Promicromonospora sp. Populi: one gene and its partner. The main gene of each other region encodes a partner of the protein of the gene in region 2 in a complex. Links are inferred from orthologs where the notes say so. Each region holds a gene or a part of one and is shown on either strand. Other genes may lie near its edges.

What was found.
Region 1: AB1046_RS21780 (region 2) and sucB share a complex: the UniProt entries of both Bacillus subtilis proteins name them as parts of the 2-oxoglutarate dehydrogenase (OGDH) complex. The link is inferred for Promicromonospora sp. Populi from one-to-one orthologs.

The regions. Positions count from the first base shown.
Region 1 is NZ_CP163528.1:1,910,659-1,919,831, reverse strand. What follows is about bases 3,491-6,426. They hold sucB (2-oxoglutarate dehydrogenase, E2 component, dihydrolipoamide succinyltransferase), read right to left. Parts: upstream 5,912-6,426; coding sequence 4,070-5,911; downstream 3,491-4,069. Other genes in these bases: lpdA (dihydrolipoyl dehydrogenase), read right to left, coding at 5,941-6,426; AB1046_RS08650 (TIGR01777 family oxidoreductase), read right to left, coding at 3,491-3,926. Also shown: AB1046_RS08665 (HNH endonuclease family protein), read right to left, coding at 1-158; AB1046_RS08660 (Gfo/Idh/MocA family oxidoreductase), read left to right, coding at 320-1,420; AB1046_RS08655 (hypothetical protein), read left to right, coding at 1,577-3,001; more of AB1046_RS08650, read right to left, coding at 2,985-3,490; more of lpdA, read right to left, coding at 6,427-7,359; AB1046_RS08635 (oxidoreductase), read left to right, coding at 7,620-7,973; AB1046_RS08630 (leucyl aminopeptidase), read right to left, coding at 7,984-9,173. UniProt on the Bacillus subtilis protein: E2 component of the 2-oxoglutarate dehydrogenase (OGDH) complex which catalyzes the second step in the conversion of 2-oxoglutarate to succinyl-CoA and CO(2).
Region 2 is NZ_CP163528.1:4,797,753-4,808,401, forward strand. The notes cover bases 5,647-10,058. They hold AB1046_RS21780 (multifunctional oxoglutarate decarboxylase/oxoglutarate dehydrogenase thiamine pyrophosphate-binding subunit/dihydrolipoyllysine-residue succinyltransferase subunit), read right to left. Parts: upstream 9,669-10,058; coding sequence 5,847-9,668; downstream 5,647-5,846. Other genes in these bases: AB1046_RS21775 (aldo/keto reductase), read left to right, coding at 5,647-5,773. In the rest of the region: AB1046_RS21750 (DUF4097 family beta strand repeat-containing protein), read left to right, coding at 383-1,249; AB1046_RS21755 (PadR family transcriptional regulator), read left to right, coding at 1,249-1,938; AB1046_RS21760 (hypothetical protein), read left to right, coding at 1,938-2,822; AB1046_RS21765 (GDSL-type esterase/lipase family protein), read right to left, coding at 2,913-3,521; AB1046_RS21770 (aldose 1-epimerase family protein), read right to left, coding at 3,678-4,622; more of AB1046_RS21775, read left to right, coding at 4,778-5,646; AB1046_RS21785 (sensor histidine kinase), read right to left, coding at 10,072-10,649. UniProt on the Bacillus subtilis protein: E1 component of the 2-oxoglutarate dehydrogenase (OGDH) complex which catalyzes the decarboxylation of 2-oxoglutarate, the first step in the conversion of 2-oxoglutarate to succinyl-CoA and CO(2).

The DNA of each region.
Region 1 (9,173 bases), 2.9 Mb from region 2 along the record:
GTGGCGAGGGCCGAGCCCTCAGCGCCCTCGGCGGGGGCGACGTCGTCCCCCAGGGACTTGATGATGAAGTTGCCGGCGAGCACGAGTGCCGCCACCGCGATGAGCACAAGCTGCAGGGTCTTGCGGGTCTGGCTGGACTTCTTGGCTGTGGCGGACACGAGCCCCTCATTCTGTGCCGGTGTGGTCCGGACACGTGGCCGGACTCGCGAAGAAAGTGTGAAACGTACCTCTTGCCCCAGTCTGCCAGAGTTGTGTTACGGCAGTTAACCCGCTGACCAGTGATGTCGCATTGCTGCGCCGCGCGGGGCACCATGGGGCCATGGCTCTACGGATCGGGATTGTTGGGTACGGAGGTGCGGGCCGGCAAATTCACGCTCGCCTCGCGCGAGCAGCGGGAATGGCGGTAACGGCGGTCGTCGCCCGGGACTCAGGACGGCGCATGCAGGCCGCCGGCGACTGGCCCGGCGCACGGCTGTTCAACGACCTGCCGTCGATGCTTGACGAGTCCGGTCTCTACGACCTCGTGGTCGTCGCCAGCCCCTCTTTCCTCCACGCCGAGCACGCCGCCGCCGTGGCCGCGGTGGGCAAGCCCTTCGTGCTGGACAAGCCGATCGGGACCACCGCGGCGGAGGCTCGACGGGTCGTGAGCGCGGCCTCGTCGTCGGGCACACCGTTCACCGTGTTCCAGAACCGGCGCTGGGACCCTGAGCAGCTCACCCTCGCGGCCCTGCTGGAGCGGGGCGACCTCGGCCAGGTGCACACCTTCGAGCGGCACTGGGAGCGCTGGCGGCCCAAGCCGCAGCAGCGGTGGAAGGAGAACGACGTCAGGGGCGGCGGGCTCCTGCTCGACCTCGGCCCGCACCTCGTGGACTCGGCGACCCAGCTGTTCGGCCCCGTCGTCGCGGTGTACGCCGAGACGCGGGCGATCTCGACCCCGACCGAGGACGACGTGTTCCTGGTGCTCCACCACGCCGCCCAGGACGGCAAGCAGGTCGGCCAGCAGGACGGCAAGCCCGGCCGCGCGGCCGCCGCCGACGTCCTGTTCGGGGCGGAACCGCCCGCCAAAGGCGTCGTCTCCCGGCTGTGGGCCGGCTCCCTGGTCGGCGCGCCCGGTCCGCGCACGCGGGTGCTCGGTGACGGCGGCGCGTACCTGGTGAACTCGTTCGAGGGCGACCCCTCGCCCTTCGACGTGCTCGACGCCGAACAGCCCGAGGGCACCCTCGGCTGGCTCGTGCGCGGCCGGGAGCGCACGGCGGTGCCGCAGCCCCGCGGCGGACACGACGACTTCTACCCCGCGGTCGCGGAGTGGCTCGCCGGCGAGGCCGAGGTCCCCGTCGACCCGGCGGACGCCGTCCGCACGGCGGAGGTGCTGGACGCCGCGCGGCGCTCCGCCCAGGAGGGGCGGCTCGTCGACGTGTGAGCTGCTCCCCGCACGGGGCCAAAGCCCTGGTCAAGCGCTCGCGTTGCTCACCCACAGGGCAGGAGATTCGGCAAATCCTGTGGATAAAGAGCGGGCATCGGACGCCGGGGTTCTTATGAACGTGTGCACTACATCGAATCAGCGGAACTGGTCCGCGTGGCCGTCCCCACGGAGGCCGCAGCTCGCGCCCTCCTGGTGCGCCGTCTAGACACGCTCGCGACACTGGACCACCCCCATCTGGTGCCGCTCATCGCCATCTCCCCGAACGGCCCGGACAACCTGGACGTCCGGCTGTCGCGGACGGGGGCTGTCGACCTGCCCACCGCCGTCGGATCGCGGGGTCCCCTGACCGCCGCGGAAGGCGCCGGGATCACTGTCGCGATCGCACAGGCACTCGCGGCCCTGCACAGCGTGGGTCTCGTCCACGGCGGCGTCCGGCCCACCGACGTGCTGCTGCGCACCGACGGGAGCGCAATGCTGCGCCCCCGCGTGACGCTCCCGGACCACAGCGACGACCCGGTCGACGTCACGTCCCTGGCCACGCTGGTGGAGTCGGTGCTGGGCTTCCCCGGCCCGAGCCTGAACTCCGAGGCCGACGAGGCGCTGCGCGCCGTGCTGGCCCGCGCCCGCGCCGAGGACCCGCGCGACCGGCCCGAGCCGGGTACGCTCGCGGCGCTCGCGGAGAAGGCGGTCAAGCCCGAGCCGGTCCGGCTCCCCGCGGGCTCGGCGCTGGTCTCGGCAGCGCTCAGCGGTCCGGTGCCCATCGCGGGCCATGTGCCGCTCGGCGCCCACACGCCGTCGTCGTGGCGCTCGGCGGCCAAGACCCTGACCGGCTCCATCGCGGCCGTCGACGGCAAGGCCTGGGCGGCCAGCGTGCGGCGGCGGGCGACGATGCCGCTCTCCGGGCGCTCCGGCGCGGGGGTGCAGGGTGTGAAGGTTCCGGTGCGGACCACCGCCGTCTCCGTGTTCGCGACCGTCATGATCGCGGCGGGTGTCGTCGCGGGGATCGCGGCCGGCGTCTCGGCGCTGCCCCAGGTCTTCGGCGGGGACGAGCCGGCCGCCGCGGCGCCCTCGCCGACGGCGTCGGCCGAGCGGCTCGGCGGGATCAACCCGGTGAGCAACGCCAAGGACCCGGCGGGCGCCGCCGCGGAGCTCACCGAGCGCCGGCTCGCGCTGCTGGCGGGTGCCGTGTCCGACATCAGCACAGTCAACGTGGAGGGCTCGCCGGCCTACCTGGCCGACCAGCGGATCCTGGACGAGCTCAAGGCGACCAGAGCACAGGTGGTCGGCGCGTCCGCGGATGTGCAGTCGACCGAGGTCGTGACGCTGGGCCCTGGCGCGGCGTCGGACCTGGATAACGCGACCGAGGCGTCAAGCGGTGGGACGGCGACCGACGTCGACGTCGAGCAGGTCGGCGAGGAGGACCAGCCCATCGAGGCAGTGGTCCGGATCGAGTACACGATCACCGCGCACATGCAGGTGTCCGAGAGCGGCGAGACCGCCGTCCCCGCGTCGCAGGAGTCGGCGGACCTGACCCTGGTCTGGACACCGCGTGGCTGGCGCGTCAGCGAGGTGCGCTGACGCCGCCCGCCTCCACGACCCAGCGGGCCGCGTCCTGAGGTGTGACGTGCGTCCAGGTGAAGCCGGTCCGCGAGAGCACACCGGGCACGACCCGCTGGGAGGCGACCAGATCGCCCGCGAACTGCCCGAGGGCGATCTGGAGCGCGAAGCGGGGCACTGACACCGCGGCGGGCCGGTGCAGCGCCTGCGCGAGCGCGCGGGTCAGTGCTCGGTTCGTCGCGGGTTCCGGGGCGACGGAGTTGACCGGCCCGCGCACGTCCGCGCCGATGACGTGCCGGATCGCCGCCACCTCGTCGGGCAACGAGATCCAGCTCCACCACTGGTTGCCGTTGCCGAGCGGCCCGCCCACGCCGAGGCGGATGAGCGGCAGCAGCTTGCCGAGCGCACCGCCCGACGGCGCGAGCACCAGGCCGTTGCGCAGCCAGACGACGCGTGCCCCGGCCTCGGCGGCGGGCGCCGTGGCGCCCTCCCAGGCCTTGACCAGCCCCGCCAGGAAGTCGTCCCCGCGCTCCGACGCCTCCGTGAGGACCTCGTCCCCGCGGTTCCCGTATGCCCCGATCGCCGAGGCGTTGACCAGCACGGGCGGGGTGTCGAGCCGGGCGATGGTGCGGGCGAGCAGGCTCGTGGTGGTGGTGCGCGAGCCGAGGAGCGTCTGCTTGTATGCCGGGGTCCACCGATGGTCGCCGATCCCGGCGCCCGCGAGGTTCACGACGGCGTCGGCCCCCTCCAGCGCGGCCGGGTCGAGCTCGCCGGTCCGCGGGTCCCAGGGCACCTGCCGGACGCCTCCCCCGGCGCCGCCCGCATCGTCGGCCGAGGGCTTGGCGCCGCGCCGCACCAGGCGCCGCACGCTGTCCCCGCGCGCCAGGAGGTCCGCGACGAGCGCGGTACCGATCAGTCCGTGCGAGCCGGCCACCACTACGTCCATACCGCGAATCTAGCGTGTCGACCTGGACGGCAGCGGTGAACCGCCGGGGACACGGCTGTGGCCGGTTCCGGAACCCGGAACCGGCCACAGCCGATGCTCGCCGCCGACCGCGCAGCGCGGGCCGGCATCAACGAGGTGCTACGTCAGAGGCCGACCTCGGCCTCGAACGCGCCGTCCTCGATGCGGTTCTTGATCGCGGTGAGGAAGCGGGCGGCGTCCGCGCCGTCGACCAGGCGGTGGTCGTAGGACAGGAAGATGTACGACATCGAGCGCACCGCGATGCTCTCGTTGCCGTCCGGGTCCGTCACGACGACCGGGCGCTTGGTGATGGTGCCGGTGCCCAGGATGGCCGCGTGGCCGACCGGGACGATCGGCGTGTCGATGAGCGAGCCGCCCGAGCCCGTGTTCGTGATGTTGAACGTCGAGCCCGACAGCTCGTCCGGCGTCACCTTGTTCGCCCGGGTACGGGCGCCCAGGTCCTGGATCTGGCGCGCGATGCCCGCCAGGTTCAGGTCGCCGGCGTTCTTGATGACCGGGACCACGAGGCCACGCTCGGTGTCGACGGCGATACCGACGTTCTCCGAGCCGTGGTAGGTGATCTCGCCCTTCTCGGTGTCGATGGTGGCGTTGATCTTCGGGTACGCCTTGAGCGCCTCGACGGCGGCCTGCGTGAAGAACGGCAGGAACGTCAGCTTGGCACCCTCGCGCGCGGCGAAGGACGTCTTGGCCTTGGCCCGCAGCTGCGCGACGCGCGTGACGTCGACCTCCATGACCGTGGTCAGCTGGGCCGACGTCTGCACCGCCTCGAGCATCCGCTCGGCGACGATCTTGCGCAGGCGCGACATCTTCTCGGTGGTGCCACGCAGCGGCGACACCTCGAGCTTGGCCGGGGCCGACGGCGCCTTGGCCGCCGCGGGTGCGGCAGCGGCGGGTGCTGCCGGAGCCGGGGCCGCCTTGGCCTCGGCGGCTGCGAGCACGTCCTCCTTGCGGATACGTCCGCCGACGCCGGTGCCGGTCACCTCGGCGACGTCCACACCCTTGTCCGCGGCGAGCTTGCGCACGAGCGGGGTGAGGTAGGAGCCGATGGTGCGGCCGGTCGACGTCGGGGCGGCGGGCGCGGGGGCCGGGGCGGCCGGAGCCGGTGCGGGAGCAGCCGGAGCCGGAGCCGGGGTGGCCGGTGCGGGAGCAGGCGCCGGGGCAGCCGGGGCCTCAGGCGCCGGGGCAGCAGCCTCGGCGGGCTCCGCGGAGTCCGCGGCCGGGTCCGGAACCTCGGACGCGGGTGCGGCGGGCGCCGGGGTCTCAGGTGCCGGGGCGGCGGGAGCGGCAGCACCCGAACCGACCAGCGCCAGGATCGCGCCGACCTCGACGGTCTCGTCCTCCTGGACCAGGATCTGCTGGAGCGTCCCGGCGACGGGCGACGGGATCTCGGTGTCGACCTTGTCGGTCGATACCTCGAGCAGCGGCTCGTCTACGGCGACATCGTCACCGACGGCCTTGAGCCAGCGCGTCACGGTGCCCTCGGTGACCGACTCGCCCAGGGCGGGCAGCGGGACCTCGGTACCGCCACCGGCGGGAGCCTCGGCAGGTGCCTCGGCCTCAGCGGCGGGTGCCTCGGCCGGAGCGGGCTCGGCCGCCTCCGGCGTCGGCTCGGGAGCCGGGGCCTCGGCCGCCTCGGCGGCGGGCTTGGCCTCGGCAGGCTCAGCGGCCGGCTCGGCCTCAGGCGCGGCCGGTGCGGCGCCCGAACCGGAGCCGTCGCCGATGACGGCGAGGGTGGCGCCGACCTCCACGGTGTCGTCCTCCTGGACGAGGATCTGCTCGAGGACGCCGGCGATCGGCGACGGGATCTCGGTGTCGACCTTGTCGGTCGACACCTCGAGCAGCGGCTCGTCGACGGCGACCTCGTCGCCGACAGCCTTGAGCCAGCGGGTGACAGTGCCCTCGGTAACGGATTCGCCGAGGGCCGGCAGCTGCACGTTCTCAGACATGACCTGTGGGGTCTCCTTATTCGTTCTGGTCAGTTGTGGGCGTGCAGAGGCTTACCGGCCAGCGCCATGTGTGCCTCTCCGAGTGCCTCGTTCTGGGTGGGATGTGCGTGCACGAGCGAGGCGACGTCCTCCGGGAACGCCTCCCAGCCCACGATGAGCTGCCCCTCACCGATCAGCTCGCCCACCCGCGAGCCGATCAAGTGCATGCCGACCACGGGCCCGTCCTTGCGGCGCACCAGCTTCGCGAAGCCCTGGGTACCCAGGATCTTGCTCTTGCCGTTGCCCGCGAGGTTGTACTCGATGGTCTCGACCTGGTCCGGGCCGTACAGCTCCGCTGCCCGCGCCTCGGTGACACCCACGGACGCCACCTCGGGCTCGCAGTAGGTGACCCGCGGGATCGTCGCCTCGTCGATCACGACGGGCGCCAGGCCCGCGATCTGCTCGGCCACGAAGATGCCCTGCGCGAACCCGCGGTGGGCCAGCTGGAGGCCGGGCACGATGTCGCCCACGGCCCAGACCTGTCCGCCACCGGGGGTCGCGACGCCGGTCCTCAGCTGCTCGTCGGTCAGGACGAACCCGCGCTCGGTGCGGACGCCGGCCGCCTCGAAGCCGAGGTCGGCAGTACGCGGACCGCGTCCGACGGCGACGAGCAGCAGCTCGGCGTCGAACGTGGTGCCGGACTCGAGCTCGACCTGGACGCCGTCGTCCGTCTGCTTGACCTGGGCGAAGCGCTCGCCCAGGGAGAACTTGATACCGCGCTTGCGGAACGCGCGCTCCAGCGCCTTGGAGAGCGCGACGTCCTCGTTCGGGACGAGGTGGGGCAGCGCCTCGACGATCTGCACGTCGGCGCCGAAGGACTTCCAGACGGAGGCGAACTCGACGCCGATGACGCCGCCGCCGAGCACCACCACGGACTTGGGCACGGTCTCCAGCGTGAGCGCCTGGTCGGAGGTGATGACCTGGCCGCCGAGCTCCAGGCCCGGCAGGCTCCGCGCGTACGAGCCGGTGGCGAGCACCACGTGGGTGCCGGTGTAGGCGGCCTTGGCGCCGTCCGCGGCAGTGACCTCGACGACGCCGGGCGAGACGAGCGTGCCGTGCCCCTCGACGACGGTGATCTTCCGGGAGGCGATCAGGCCCTGCAGACCCTTGTACAGGCCGGCGACCACCGAGTCCTTGTAGGCGAGCACGCCCGGCATGTCGATGCCGTCCAGCGAGGTGCGGACGCCGAACTGCGCGCCGTGGGCGGCGGCGTCGGCCACCTCGGCGGCGTGCAGCAGCGCCTTGGTGGGCACGCAGCCGACGTGCAGGCAGGTGCCGCCGAGCCGGTCCTTCTCCACGAGGGCCACGCTCAGGCTCAGCTGTGCCGCCCGGAGCGCGGTGGCGTAACCGCCGCTTCCCCCGCCGAGCACGACGATGTCGAACGTGGCCGGATTTTCATGCGTAGGCACGTGCTGGCTCCTCGTTGACCGGGTGTGGGTTCTCCACCGCACGCCATCTTGACACTTCAGCGGGCGTGGCCCCAATCGTGTACCCCGCTTGACGGGTGTGACCGTGGCGACATTAACGGGTACTTGGGGCTGTGCGCGGTCAGTGGGCAGTTCGATGAGTCTGTGCGGGCAGGTGGGCGGCGTGTAACAGGAATGTGGGATTCCCTGGAGTTGCGCTCAGTTGCCTAGGCCGGTGCGGAACTCGCTAGTACTCTCGTTCCATGCCTCGCCAGTCCCGTAGCTCGCTTGCGCGATTCTTCCAGCGGCACTCGTCGTCCGGTGGCGGATCGCGCCCCAGCGGGAACGACGCGCGCCGTCAGACGCTCGAGCACCTCCGTGAGTTCATCGGGTCACGCGTCGGGGTCGAGGCCTACGTGGAGCCGCCGACCACGGACATCCCGAGCACGATCCTGCTCGTGGCGAGCACGGGGGAGTGGACGCGACGCCGGGTGCCGGACGAGCGCACCGCGTTCGACATCGCGAACCAGCTAGGGGTGCCGGTGTACAACGTCCGGTTCACCGGCTACCCCCAGCGGATGCGCGACTGGAACAGCGCCCAGCGCAGGTCGAAGTAGCTAGAAGTAGCTAGCTGACCTTCGCCCGGCCCTCGAGGAAGCCCAGGAGGGTGCGGACGCCGACGCCGGTGCCGCCGTAGGGCGTGTAGCCGTGCGCGCCGCCCTCGTTGAACGCCGGGCCCGCGATGTCGAGGTGCGCCCAGGGGTGGTCGCCCACGAACGTCTGCAGGAACAGGCCGGCGTTGAGCATGCCGCCCCAGCGCGGCCCCGAGTTGGCGACGTCGGCCACCTTGGACTTGATGTTCGTCTTGAGCTCGTCGGGGAGCGGCATCGGCCAGAACAGCTCGCCCGAGGCGTCCGCGGCGGCCTTGACCTCGTCGCGCACCGCGTCGGTGCCCATGACGGCGGAGGTGCGGGTGCCCAGCGCGACCATCTGGGCGCCGGTGAGGGTGGCGATGTCGAGCACGACGTCGTGGCCGTCCTCGATCGCGGACGCGAGGCCGTCGGCCATGACCACGCGGCCCTCGGCGTCGGTGTTCAGGATCTCGACGGTCTTGCCGCCGTAGATCGTGATGACGTCGGCGGGGCGCTGCGCGTTGCCGCCCGGCATGTTCTCGGCGAGGCAGAGGTAGCCCGTGACGGCGACCGGCAGGTTCAGCTTGGCGGCGGCCACGACCGTGGACAGGACGGCGGCGGCGCCGGCCATGTCCGACTTCATGGCCTCCATGCCCGCGGCCGGCTTGATCGAGATGCCGCCGGAGTCGAACGTGATGCCCTTGCCGACGAGCGCGACCTTGCCGTTCGGCTTGGCCGGCGTGTAGGCGACCTTGACGAGCCGCGGCCCGCGGGAGGAGCCCTGCCCGACGGCGGTGAGCCCGCCGTAACCGCCGGACGCGAGCTGCTTGTCGTCCAGGACGGTGACGCGCACGTGGCGCACGTCCTTGGCGGCGGCCTTCGCGGCGTCGGCGAACGTGGCCGGGTAGAGCTCGTTGGGCGCCGTGTTGACGAGGTCGCGGGCGGCGTGCACCGCCGCGGCGAGGATCTCGGCACGCTCGGCGGCGACCTTCGCCTTCGCGTTCTTGTGCAGCGGCGTCAGGATCTCGATGGCGCCGACCGGGTCCTTACCGGATTCCTTCGCTGTGGACTTGCCTGCGCTGCGGTACTGGTTGAAGGCGTAGGCGCCCAGCAGGGCGCCCTCCGTCACGGCAGTGATCTCGGCGTCGTCGGAGGCGGGGAGCGCCAGCGCGGCGGTCTTGATGC
Region 2 (10,649 bases):
ACGCCGGGCTGAGCGCGCGGGCATAAAAAACGAAAGAAGGGCCGGAACCCGTCTTGGAAACAAGGTGGGGTTCCGGCCCTTCTTCGTGCCCAGCTGGGCGGCTCGCGGTCCTGACGGACGCTGGAGCCGACTCAGGTGTTGGGACGCTTGCCGTGGTTCGCTGCCTTGCCGGCACGACTACGGCGCTTGCGACCGCGCTTGCTCATCTGTGTCTCCTGACAGGTGACTAACTGAATGCCTCCATGATCCCACAGTTCCCGCAGCGGTCAGGTCGTAATGGGGTTGCCTCGCCCAGAGACGCGATATATCGTGTCTGGAGTCGACGCGATATATCGCGTCCTACCACGACGGCCCGAGCCGGTCACGAGCAACGGAGGAACCCATGAGCGCAGACAGCTGGACCGTCACGGGTCCGCAGACCATCGAGCTCGACGGCGTGCAGTCCGTCGATGCCCACGTCGTCGACGGCAGGCTCGACGTCGTCGCCCACGACGAGCCCGTCGTCCGCGTGGAGGTGCACTCCGTCGAGGGCCGCTCCATCGAGGTGCGCCTGGTGGACGGTCACCTGGTGATCGAGCACGAGAGCGGCCTGTCCGGCTGGGGCTCGTTCATGAAGCGGTTCGCCGACTTCGGCGGCAAGGCGCGCGCCGACATCCACGTCGCCGTACCCGCCGGCACCACGGTTCGGCTCGGCACGGTCCGTGGCGAGGCCCTCCTCGCGGGTACGACGGCGGGCGCGTCCGCGTCCACCGTTTCCGGGTCGCTGCTGGTCTCCCGCACGGCCGGTGACCTCAAGCTGAACACCGTCTCCGGCGAGGTGACGGTCCGCGACCACGTGGGTGACGTCACGAGCAACACCGTGTCCGCCGACGTCGTGGTGAGCGGCTCCGCCGACTCCGTCACGTCGTCGTCGGTCTCCGGGGACGTGACCTTCGACCTGGCGACCCAGCCGCGGTCGGTCCGCGTCAACTCGGTGTCCGGGAACATGCTCCTGCGGGTCCCGGACGAGCGGGCGGTCGAGGTCTCGGTGCAGAGCGTCAGCGGACGCGTCACGCTGGGCGGCCTGCAGTTCACCGGTGGCGGCGGTGCCAAGGTCACCGGCGGCGAACGCTCCACGAAGCCCGGTGTCATGCACCTGAAGGTGACCGGTGTGTCCGGTGACGTGACGGTCATCGGCAGCCCGCAGGACGCCGTCGACGACGCTCCGGCCGACGCCGCCCCCGCGGACCACTCGCCCGTGGAGCTGTAATGCCACCTGTCTTCGCTCACGGGGAGCTGCGCCTGTACCTCCTGGTGCTGCTCCTGGACGGCCCCCGACACGGGTACGAGCTCATCACCGAGCTCACCCGGCGCTTCGGGGGCACCTACCGGCCCAGCGCCGGGACCATCTACCCGCGCCTGGCCCGGCTCGAGGAGGACGGTCTGGTGCGCCGCTCCGCGCCGGGCGCACCGGATGCGCCGGGTGCCCCGGGCGCAGGGCGCAAGGCCACCTACGAGCTGACCCCGGCAGGCCGGGCCGAGGTCGACGCCCGGCTGGACGACGTCAGGCGCCTGGAGCGCAGCGTCGCCGAGACGGTGCGCAGCCTGGCGGACGAGGTCCGGGCCGACATCCGCGACACGATGCGCGGCCTGCGGGCCGAGCTCGCCGCCGCGGCACAGGAGGCCCGGTCCCGGCCGCGACCAGGACCGGACACAGCGCCGGATCCGCACCGCCCGCAGTCCAACTCCTTGCGGCACGACGCCGAGGCGGTGCTGCAGCGGTTCCGGAACGACGTCCTGGCTGACCTGCGTGAGGCCGACGTCGCCGGTACGGTGTCGGCGCTGACCGTCGACACGTTGCGGACGGTTCTCGACTCGGCACGTTCCGCGATCCGCGGCACGCTCCCGAACAGCACGGCTTCTCCCCAGCATCGCGCACACCGAGCGGACCACCCATGATGCCTGACACCCCAGCCACCCCCGCCATCCCCGCCAACCCCAACAACACCCTGACGAACACCACCCCAGATGAACGGAGCACAGCGATGACCACCGAGTCCTGGAGCGTGGCCGCCCCGCAGACCATTGAGGTTGCCGGCGCCACTACCCTGATCGTCCGACTGACGAACGGCCGCGCGGAGATCGTGGCCGACCCGAACCGCACGTCCGGCGCCGTCGTCGAGGTGCTTGAGGTCTCGACCAGGCCGCTGCAGATCCTCGCCGAGCACGGCAACCTCCGGGTGGCCTACGACTTCCCCGGCCTGGAGGGCTTCGTGGACCGGTTCCGCGGCCTCAAGGACCAGGACAGCGCCGTCGTACGGATCACCGTGCCGGCCACGTCCGTGGTCGACGTCGCAACCGTCGGCGCCGAGGTCGTCGTGACCGGGTCGCAGTCGGGCGTCAACGTCAAGACCGCGGGCGGCGCGATCACCGTCACCGGAACCACCGGCTCCGTCACTACGAGGTCCGGCACGGGCGCCGTCACCATCGCCGAGCACTCCGGCGACGCGTCGGCCTCGACCGTCTCGGGTGCCGTGTCCCTCACGGGCGCCCTGGGCCGGGTCTCGGTCCAGACCGTGTCGGGCGCCGTCGGCGTCACCGCCGTCGGCACCACGCCGCTGGTCAACGCCAAGACGGTCTCGGGGGCCGCTGCGGTCCAGCTCGACGCGGGATCGCCGGTCAACCTCCGCGCGCGCAGCGTGACGGGCAAGGTAGTGATCGACGGGGCGCAGGCGACGTCCAGCGCGCAGCGCACCGTCGTCGTCGACCACGCGGAGCCGGGCGCGGCGGCGTACATCTCGACCAACACGGTCTCGGGCTCCGCCACCATCACGCGCGGCTGATCCCGACGTAGAGACAACTGTGGCCGGACCGCTGATCAGCGGTCCGGCCACAGTGCTACGTCGGCTCGCACCCTGCGCTGCACCTCCGGCTCAGGCGACCTCGTCCTGGGGCAGGCCCAACCACGCGTGCCAGCCCGTGTGCAGCACCAGCCACGCCATCAGGCCGTAGCCCGCCTGGCCCGGGTAGGTGCCGCCGCCCTGCGCGAGGTCGGCGAGCCACTGCTCGTGCTGGGCCAGCGGCGTGTAGGTGTCGACGTACGGGACGCGCCGCCGGCTGGCGACGTCCGCGAACGCGTCGGAGAGCTCGGCGATCCGGTGGCCCTCCGCGGGCTGGCCGGGCGGCGGTCCCACAACGAACGCCGCCGTCCGGTTCGCGTCCGCGACGTCGAGGATGTTCGCCAGGTTCAGGCGCGAGCGCGCGACCGTGAGCCCCGAGGCGACGTCGTGCCGCCCGAGGGCAACGACCAGCCGGTTCTCGGTCTCGGAGTCCGGGCCGAACCGCGAGGCGGTCTCCGCCTCCCAGCGGGCGCCGAGCTGCGTGCTGGTCTCCCCGGGGACGGCGAGAGTGAAGAGCATGGCGGGCCGGGAGAAGTGGGTGCGTGCGACGACGCGGCCGGTCCAGCCGAGTGCCCGGGCGTCTCCGACACCCGTGGCCAGCTCGTCACCGACTACGCAGATGCGCACCTCGCGATCCTGCAACGGACTCTCCTTGCCTGTCACGGCCTCTTTCCGGCAGCCTGGCGGACGGCCGGTTTCTCATTGTGGTGCACGGACTGTGGCCGATCCCGACAACGCGCCGACGCCGGCGGCGCCCATGTCGATGCAGTGTCATGAAAACCGCCGGCAGGGCGGACGTCAGAGCAGGGTCATGCCCCACCGGACCGCGTGGCGCTCGCCCGGCGCCAGGTGCACAAGCCGCTCGCCCGTGCGGAACGCGTCGGCGACGCAGCTCATCGGCTCGGCGGCCAGGCCCATCCGGCGTCGGTCCGGGGCGATGTGGTCGCCCGTGCAGACCTGCCAGACGTCCTGCGACTCGTCCATCCACACCGCGGCCGTGCGGCCGTCCGGGGCGCCCAGGTGGGCCCAGGAGCGGCCGTCGCCGTCCCGCACGACGTCCACGTACGCGTCGTCGAGGTCCAGGCCGGCCACGCTCCGCGGCTCGCGCAGGTCATAGCTGCCCGACGCCGGCTCGGTGCCCGTCGGGAGCAGCCGCTCGTCGGTGGTGATGCGCGTGGCCGCGTCGAGGCGGATGGTGCACGCGTCCAGGTCGGCACCGCCCGTGGAGAGCCACGGGTGGAACCCGCACCCGTAGGGCGCCGTGCTCGGCCCGACGTTGGTGACCTCGAGCGTGATCTCCAGACCGGCGTCGGACAGGGAGTAGCGCATCTGGGCCACGAGCTGGAACGGGTAGCCCGGACGGGCCACCAGCTCGAGCTCCAGGGTCACGGCGGAACCCGAGTGCTCCACCACCGACCAGCGCTCCCATGCGGCCAGCCCGTGCAGCGCGGTGTTGCGCGCGGGCTCGTTCACGGGCAGCCGGTGGGTCACGCCGGCGTACTCGTAGACGCCGTCGCCCAGCCGGTTGGGCCAGGGGATCAGGACCGCGCAGTTGTACACCGGGCTGATCTCGTCGGCGCCGAACGGGACCACCACGTCACGCCCGTCCACCGAGTACTCTCGCAGCGCCGCACCCACCTGGGTGACGGTCGCGCGGTGGCTTTCGTGGCTGATGCGGAACTGGTCCCCGGAAGGATGAGGCCTGGCCGCCGCAACGGGAGGAATTTCTGTCGTCACACTCACACCGTAACCGTAGGGCAATATTCGCCTGCGCCACGTAGCGTGAGACGGCAGATTGGGGGGTTGGTCGCACGCAGTCTCGCCGACCGACCCCGCTACGAACTGGGCCCGAAGCTGGGCCCGCGCGGGCATGTCTGCCCGCCCAGCAAGGAGGAACGATGGAACAGCAGGTACTCGGACGGACCGGTCGGCTCGTATCGGCCGTTGGACTGGGCACCTGGCAGCTCGGCGCTGACTGGGGAGAGGTCAGCGAGGCCGACGCCCACGCCGTCCTTGCGGCTTCGCTCGAGGCCGGGGTGACCTTCTTCGACACGGCCGACGTCTACGGCGACGGACGCAGCGAGCAGCTGATCGGTGCGTTCCTCAAGGCGCACCCCGACGCCGGGATCACCGTCGCCACGAAGATGGGGCGCCGGATGGACCAGGTGCCGGAGAACTACGTGCTGGAGCACTTCCGCGAGTGGACCGACCGGTCCCGGCAGAACCTCGGCGTCGACCGGCTGGACCTGGTGCAGCTGCACTGCCCGCCCACCGCCGTCTACTCGACGGACGCCGTGTACGACGCGCTCGACCAGCTGGTGTCCGACGGCGCGATCGCCGCCTATGGCGTGAGCGTCGAGACGACCGCGGAGGCCCTTGCGGCCATCGCGCGCCCGAACGTCGCGACCGTGCAGATCATCCTGAACGCGTTCCGGCTCAAGCCGCTCGACGAGGTGCTCCCCGCGGCCTCGGCGGCGGGCGTCGGCATCATCGCCCGGGTGCCGCTCGCCTCCGGCCTGCTCTCCGGCAAGTACACGAAGGAGACGGTGTTCGCGGAGAACGACCACCGCAGCTTCAACCGCGACGGCGCGGCGTTCGACGTCGGCGAGACGTTCTCCGGCGTGCCCTACGACGTCGGGCTGGAGGCGGCCGCACGATTCACCGAGCTGGCCCGCGACGTCGTCGGCGGCACCCTGACCCCCGCCCAGGCGGCCATCGCCTGGGTCTGGCAGCGGCCGGGTGTCTCGTCGGTGATCCCCGGGGCGCGCAACGTGGAGCAGGCGCGTGCCAACGCCGCGGCGGGCGACGCGGCGACGTTGGGCCCGCTGTTCATGTCGGGCGTGCGGGAGATCTACGAGGACTTGATCAAGTCCCACGTCCACGACAGGTGGTGAGCTAGTACCGGACACACGAAGGGCGGGCATCCGGATCGGATGCCCGCCCTTCGTGCTACGTCGTCCTACGCGGTCAGCCGCGCGTGAAGGCCTGCTCCAGGAGCGTCTGCTGCTGCGCCTGGTGGGCCTTCGCCGTACCGGTAGCGGTCGCCGCCGACGCCGGGCGGGAGACCACCTTGACGTACGGGAAGTCCAGCGGCAGCGCCAGGTGGATGAAGCCCCACGCGCCCTGGTTCTGCGGCTCGTCCTGCACCCAGACCACCTCGGCGTCGCCGTACTTGGCGACCTCCGCCCGGAGCTGCTCCTCCGGGAACGGGTACAGCTGCTCGAGACGGACGATCGCCACGCCGTCGTCGCCGCGCTTGGTGCGCTCGGCGAGGAGGTCGTAGTAGACGCGGCCCGTGCACAGGAGCACGCGGTTCACCTTGGCCGGGTCGGCCACCGAGTCCGCGATGACCTCCTGGAACGTGCCCGAGGTGAAGTCCTCGACCGAGGAGGCCGCGGCCTTGAGCCGCAGCAGCTGCTTCGGCGTGAACACCACCATCGGCCGGCGCGGCCGGGCGTACGCCTGACGGCGCAGCAGGTGGAAGTACGACGCCGGCGTGGACGGCTGCGCGATCGTGATGTTGTCCTCGGCACCGAGCTGCAGGAACCGCTCGATGCGGGCGGACGAGTGGTCCGGCCCCTGACCTTCGTAACCGTGCGGCAGCAGCATGACCACCGACGACGACTGGCCCCACTTCTGCTCGGCGGACGAGATGAACTCGTCGATCACCGTCTGGGCGCCGTTGACGAAGTCGCCGAACTGCGCCTCCCAGAGCACCAGGGCGTCCGGGCGCTCCACGGAGTAGCCGTACTCGAAGCCGAGGGCCGCGTACTCCGACAGCGAGGAGTCGTAGACCCAGAACTTGGCCTGGTCGCCCGACAGGTACAGCAGCGGGGTCCACTCCGCGCCGGTGTCCCGGTCGTGGAGCACCGCGTGCCGCTGCACGAACGTGCCGCGGCGGGAGTCCTGCCCGGCCAGGCGCACCGGGGTACCCTCGGCGAGCAGCGAACCGAACGCGGCGAGCTCGCCGAAGCCCCAGTCGATGCCACCTTCCTTCGCCATGAGCTGGCGCTTCTCCAGCAGCTGGGCGAGCTTCGGGTGGACGGTAAAGCCCTCGGGCGGCGTGGTGTGGGCGTCGCCGACCCGCTGCAGCGCGTCGTGCGAGATCGCCGTCTGCCAGCCCACCATGGTGCCCGCGTCCTCGCGCTGGGACTCGGGGCGCTCCAGGCCGGCCAGGTGCTCCGTCTGCGGGGCGGGCGTGAAGCCCGACTTGGTCTCGGTGAAGACCCGCTCGAGCTGCGACTGGTAGTCCTGCAGCGCGTGCTCGGCCTCCTCCACGGTGATGTCACCGCGCGCGACCAGGTTCTCGGTGTAGAGCTTGCGCACCGAGCGCTTCTTCTCGATCAGGTTGTACATGAGCGGCTGCGTCATCGAGGGGTCGTCGCCCTCGTTGTGCCCGCGGCGGCGGTAGCAGATCATGTCGATGATGACGTCCTGGCCGAACTGCTCGCGGAACGCGAAGGCAAGCTCGGCAGTGCGCACCACGGCCTCGGGGTCGTCGCCGTTCACGTGCATGACCGGGACCTGGTAGCCCTTGGCGACGTCCGTGGCGTAGGTGGTCGACCGGGACGCCGTCGGGCCGGTGGTGAAGCCCACCTGGTTGTTCACGACGACGTGGATGGTGCCGCCGGTGCGGTACCCGCGCAGCTGCGACAGGTTCAGCACCTCGGGGACCACACCCTGACCGGCGAACGCCGCGTCGCCGTGCACCAGGATCGGCAGCACGGAGAAGCCGTCGCCGCCGAGGTCGATGCGGTCCTGCTTGGCGCGGACGATGCCCTCGAGCACCGGGTCCACCGCCTCCAGGTGCGACGGGTTGGCCGCGAGGTAGACACGCGTGGTGGCGCCGGACTCGGAGGTGAACGTGCCCTCGGTGCCCAGGTGGTACTTCACGTCACCCGAGCCCTGGACGCTCTTCGGGTCGAGCTGGCCCTCGAACTCCTTGAAGATCTGGCCGTAGCTCTTGCCCGCGATGTTCGCCAGCACGTTCAGGCGGCCGCGGTGGGCCATGCCGATGCCGACCTCGTCGAGGCCGCCCTCGGCGGCGCGCGACAGGATCGCGTCGAGCAGCGGGATCAGGGACTCGCCGCCCTCCAGCGAGAACCGCTTCTGCCCGACGAACTTGGTCTGCAGGAACGTCTCGAACGCCTCGGCGGAGTTGAGGCGGCGCAGGATGCGCAGCTGGTCCTCACGCGGCGTCTTCGCGTAGCCGGCCTCCAGGCGCTCCTGAAGCCAGTTGCGCTGCCCGGGGTCCGCGATGTGCATGTACTCGATGCCGATGGTGCGGCAGTACGAGTCGCGCAGCAGACCGAGGATGTCGCGCAGCGTCGACTTCGGCTTGGGGCCGAAGCCCGCCGTCGGGAACGTACGGTCCAGGTCCCACAGCGTGAGGCCGTGGTTCTGGATGTCCAGGTCTGGGTGCTTGCGCTGGCGGTAGGCCAGCGGGTCGGTGTCCGCCATGAGGTGCCCGCGGGAGCGGTACGCCTGGATGACCTCGGCGATCTTGGCCGGCTTGGCGGCCTCGACGTCGGCGTCGACGGTGTTGTCGCGAACCCAGCGGACGGGCTCGTACGGGACGCGCAGCGCCGCGAAGACGCGGTCGTAGAAGCCGTCCAGGCCGAGGAGCTTGCCCGAGATGATCTTCAGGAACTCACCGGACTGGGCGCCCTGGATGATGCGGTGGTCGTAGGTCGACGTGATCGTCATGACCTTCGAGATGCCCATCCGGGCGAGCTGCTCCTCGGACGCACCGGCGAACTCCGCCGGGTAGTCCATGGCGCCGACGCCGATGATGGTGCCCTGGCCCTGCATCAGGCGCGGCACCGAGTGCACGGTGCCGATGCCGCCCGGGTTGGTCAGCGAGATCGTGGTGCCCTGGAAGTCGGGCACGGCGAGCTTGTTGCCGCGAGCCTTGCGGACCAGCTCCTCGTAGGCCGCCCAGAACTCGGCGAAGTCGAGCTCCTCGGCCTTCTTGATGCTCGGCACCAGGAGCTGCCGCGAGCCGTCCGGCTTGGCCAGGTCGATCGCGAGGCCGAAGCCCACGTGCGCGGGCTGGTTCACGCCCGGCTTGCCGTCGACCGGCTCGTAGTGGGCGTTCATGACCGGCATGTCGCCCAGTGCCTCGACCAGCGCGAAGCCGATGAGGTGCGTGAACGAGATCTTGCCGCCGCGGCCGCGCTTGAGGTGGTTGTTGATGACGATGCGGTTGTCGACCATCAGCTTGGCGGGCACGGCGCGCACCGAGGTGGCGGTGGGGACCTCCAGGGAGGCCTCCATGTTCGTGACCACGCGCGCGGCGGGGCCGCGCAGCTTCTGGATGTCGTCGACGGCGTCCGGGTGCGCCACCGGGCGCTCGAACGTGTCCGCGTAGTGCGTGGTGGGCGGGGTGGCGATCGGGCTGGCCGGGTTGACCTTGGGGTCGGCCGGAAGGGCCTTCTCGCGTACCGGCTGCACGGCCTCAGAGGCGGCGGTGCCGCCCGTCACGGGGGCGGCCACCTTCTGGGCGGGCGCCACCGGCGCTGCAGCGGCCGCTGGGGCCGCGCTAGCCGAGGCCGCGGGAGCCGCGGGAGCGGCCGGCGCCGCGGCGGCCGGTACCGGCGCGGCCGGTGCTGACGGGGGCGAAGTCGCAGCGGTCGCAGCTGCGCCGTCCTTGGGGGAACCGTTCTCGCTCGGGGTGTAGTCGGCGAAGAAGTCCCACCACGCGGGGTCCACCGCGTTCTTGTCCTTCAGATACTGCTGGTAGAGCTCGTCCACAAGCCATTCGTTGGCTCCGAATGACGAGCTCGCCACGCTGATCGACTCTGAACCAGCCTTAGCTGACACTCGCGGATCGCCCACCTTCAACACAGTCGCGTTCGTCGCGCACCAGCAGGTCGCGGCGCGCTAAGCCCGAATGTTTTCGGACCCTCCAAGGGTAGGCCCTTCGCGCTCGTCAGTGGGTGTCTTCACACATGCGCTGCGGCGCGTCCTGGCGCCAAGGAAGCCCCAAGGAAGTTGGTTCGTCATGTTTCTCGCACCCAGAGCAAACCACGGGCAACGTTGGGCCTTGAAGTCCCCAACATGACGTTACGGGGCTTGGTCTTCGGGCAGACATTCTTTGGCTCGTGTGACGGAAATCACGGAACCCGTCTCACTCGTCGGCCGCTCGCGGCCCTAGGCTTCTCCGTTTCTCACCGCGTTCTCACCGGGCCGGTCACATCGTGTGCGTCGTCGAGACCCCCGGCGCCGGGTGGGCCCGGGCCGGGAGGGTGACCCGCATCGTCGCGCCCCGCTCGGAGTCGACCACCTGGACGTGCCCGCCGTGCAGCTCGACCGCCCAGCGGACGATCGCGAGCCCGATCCCGGTCCCGCCGCTCGACCCGACGGTGCCGCCCGCAGTGCCGCTCGCGGCCTCCGTGAAGGTGTCGCTCGACTTGCCGGCCCGCCCCCTGCTGTCTGGGGCTCGCTCTCCCGTCGGGCCCGTGCCGCGGACGAACCGCTGGAAGATCCGCTCACGGTCCGCGGCGGCGATCCCGGGTCCCTCGTCGCTGACCTCGAGCACGACGTCGGCCCCCTCCGTGCCGTCCACGGGGTACGCGTCCAGCCGGACGACGCCGCCCGGCGGCGAGTGCCGGATCGCGTTCTGCAGCAGGTTGATGACCACCTGGTGCAGGCGTTCGGCGTCGCCCTCGATGGCCAGGTCCTCGGGCGTCACGTCGACGACGTAGCGCAGGTCCTTCGCGGCGTCGACCATCGACAGGTCCTCGGCGCAGTCCTCGAGGAAGTCGCCCA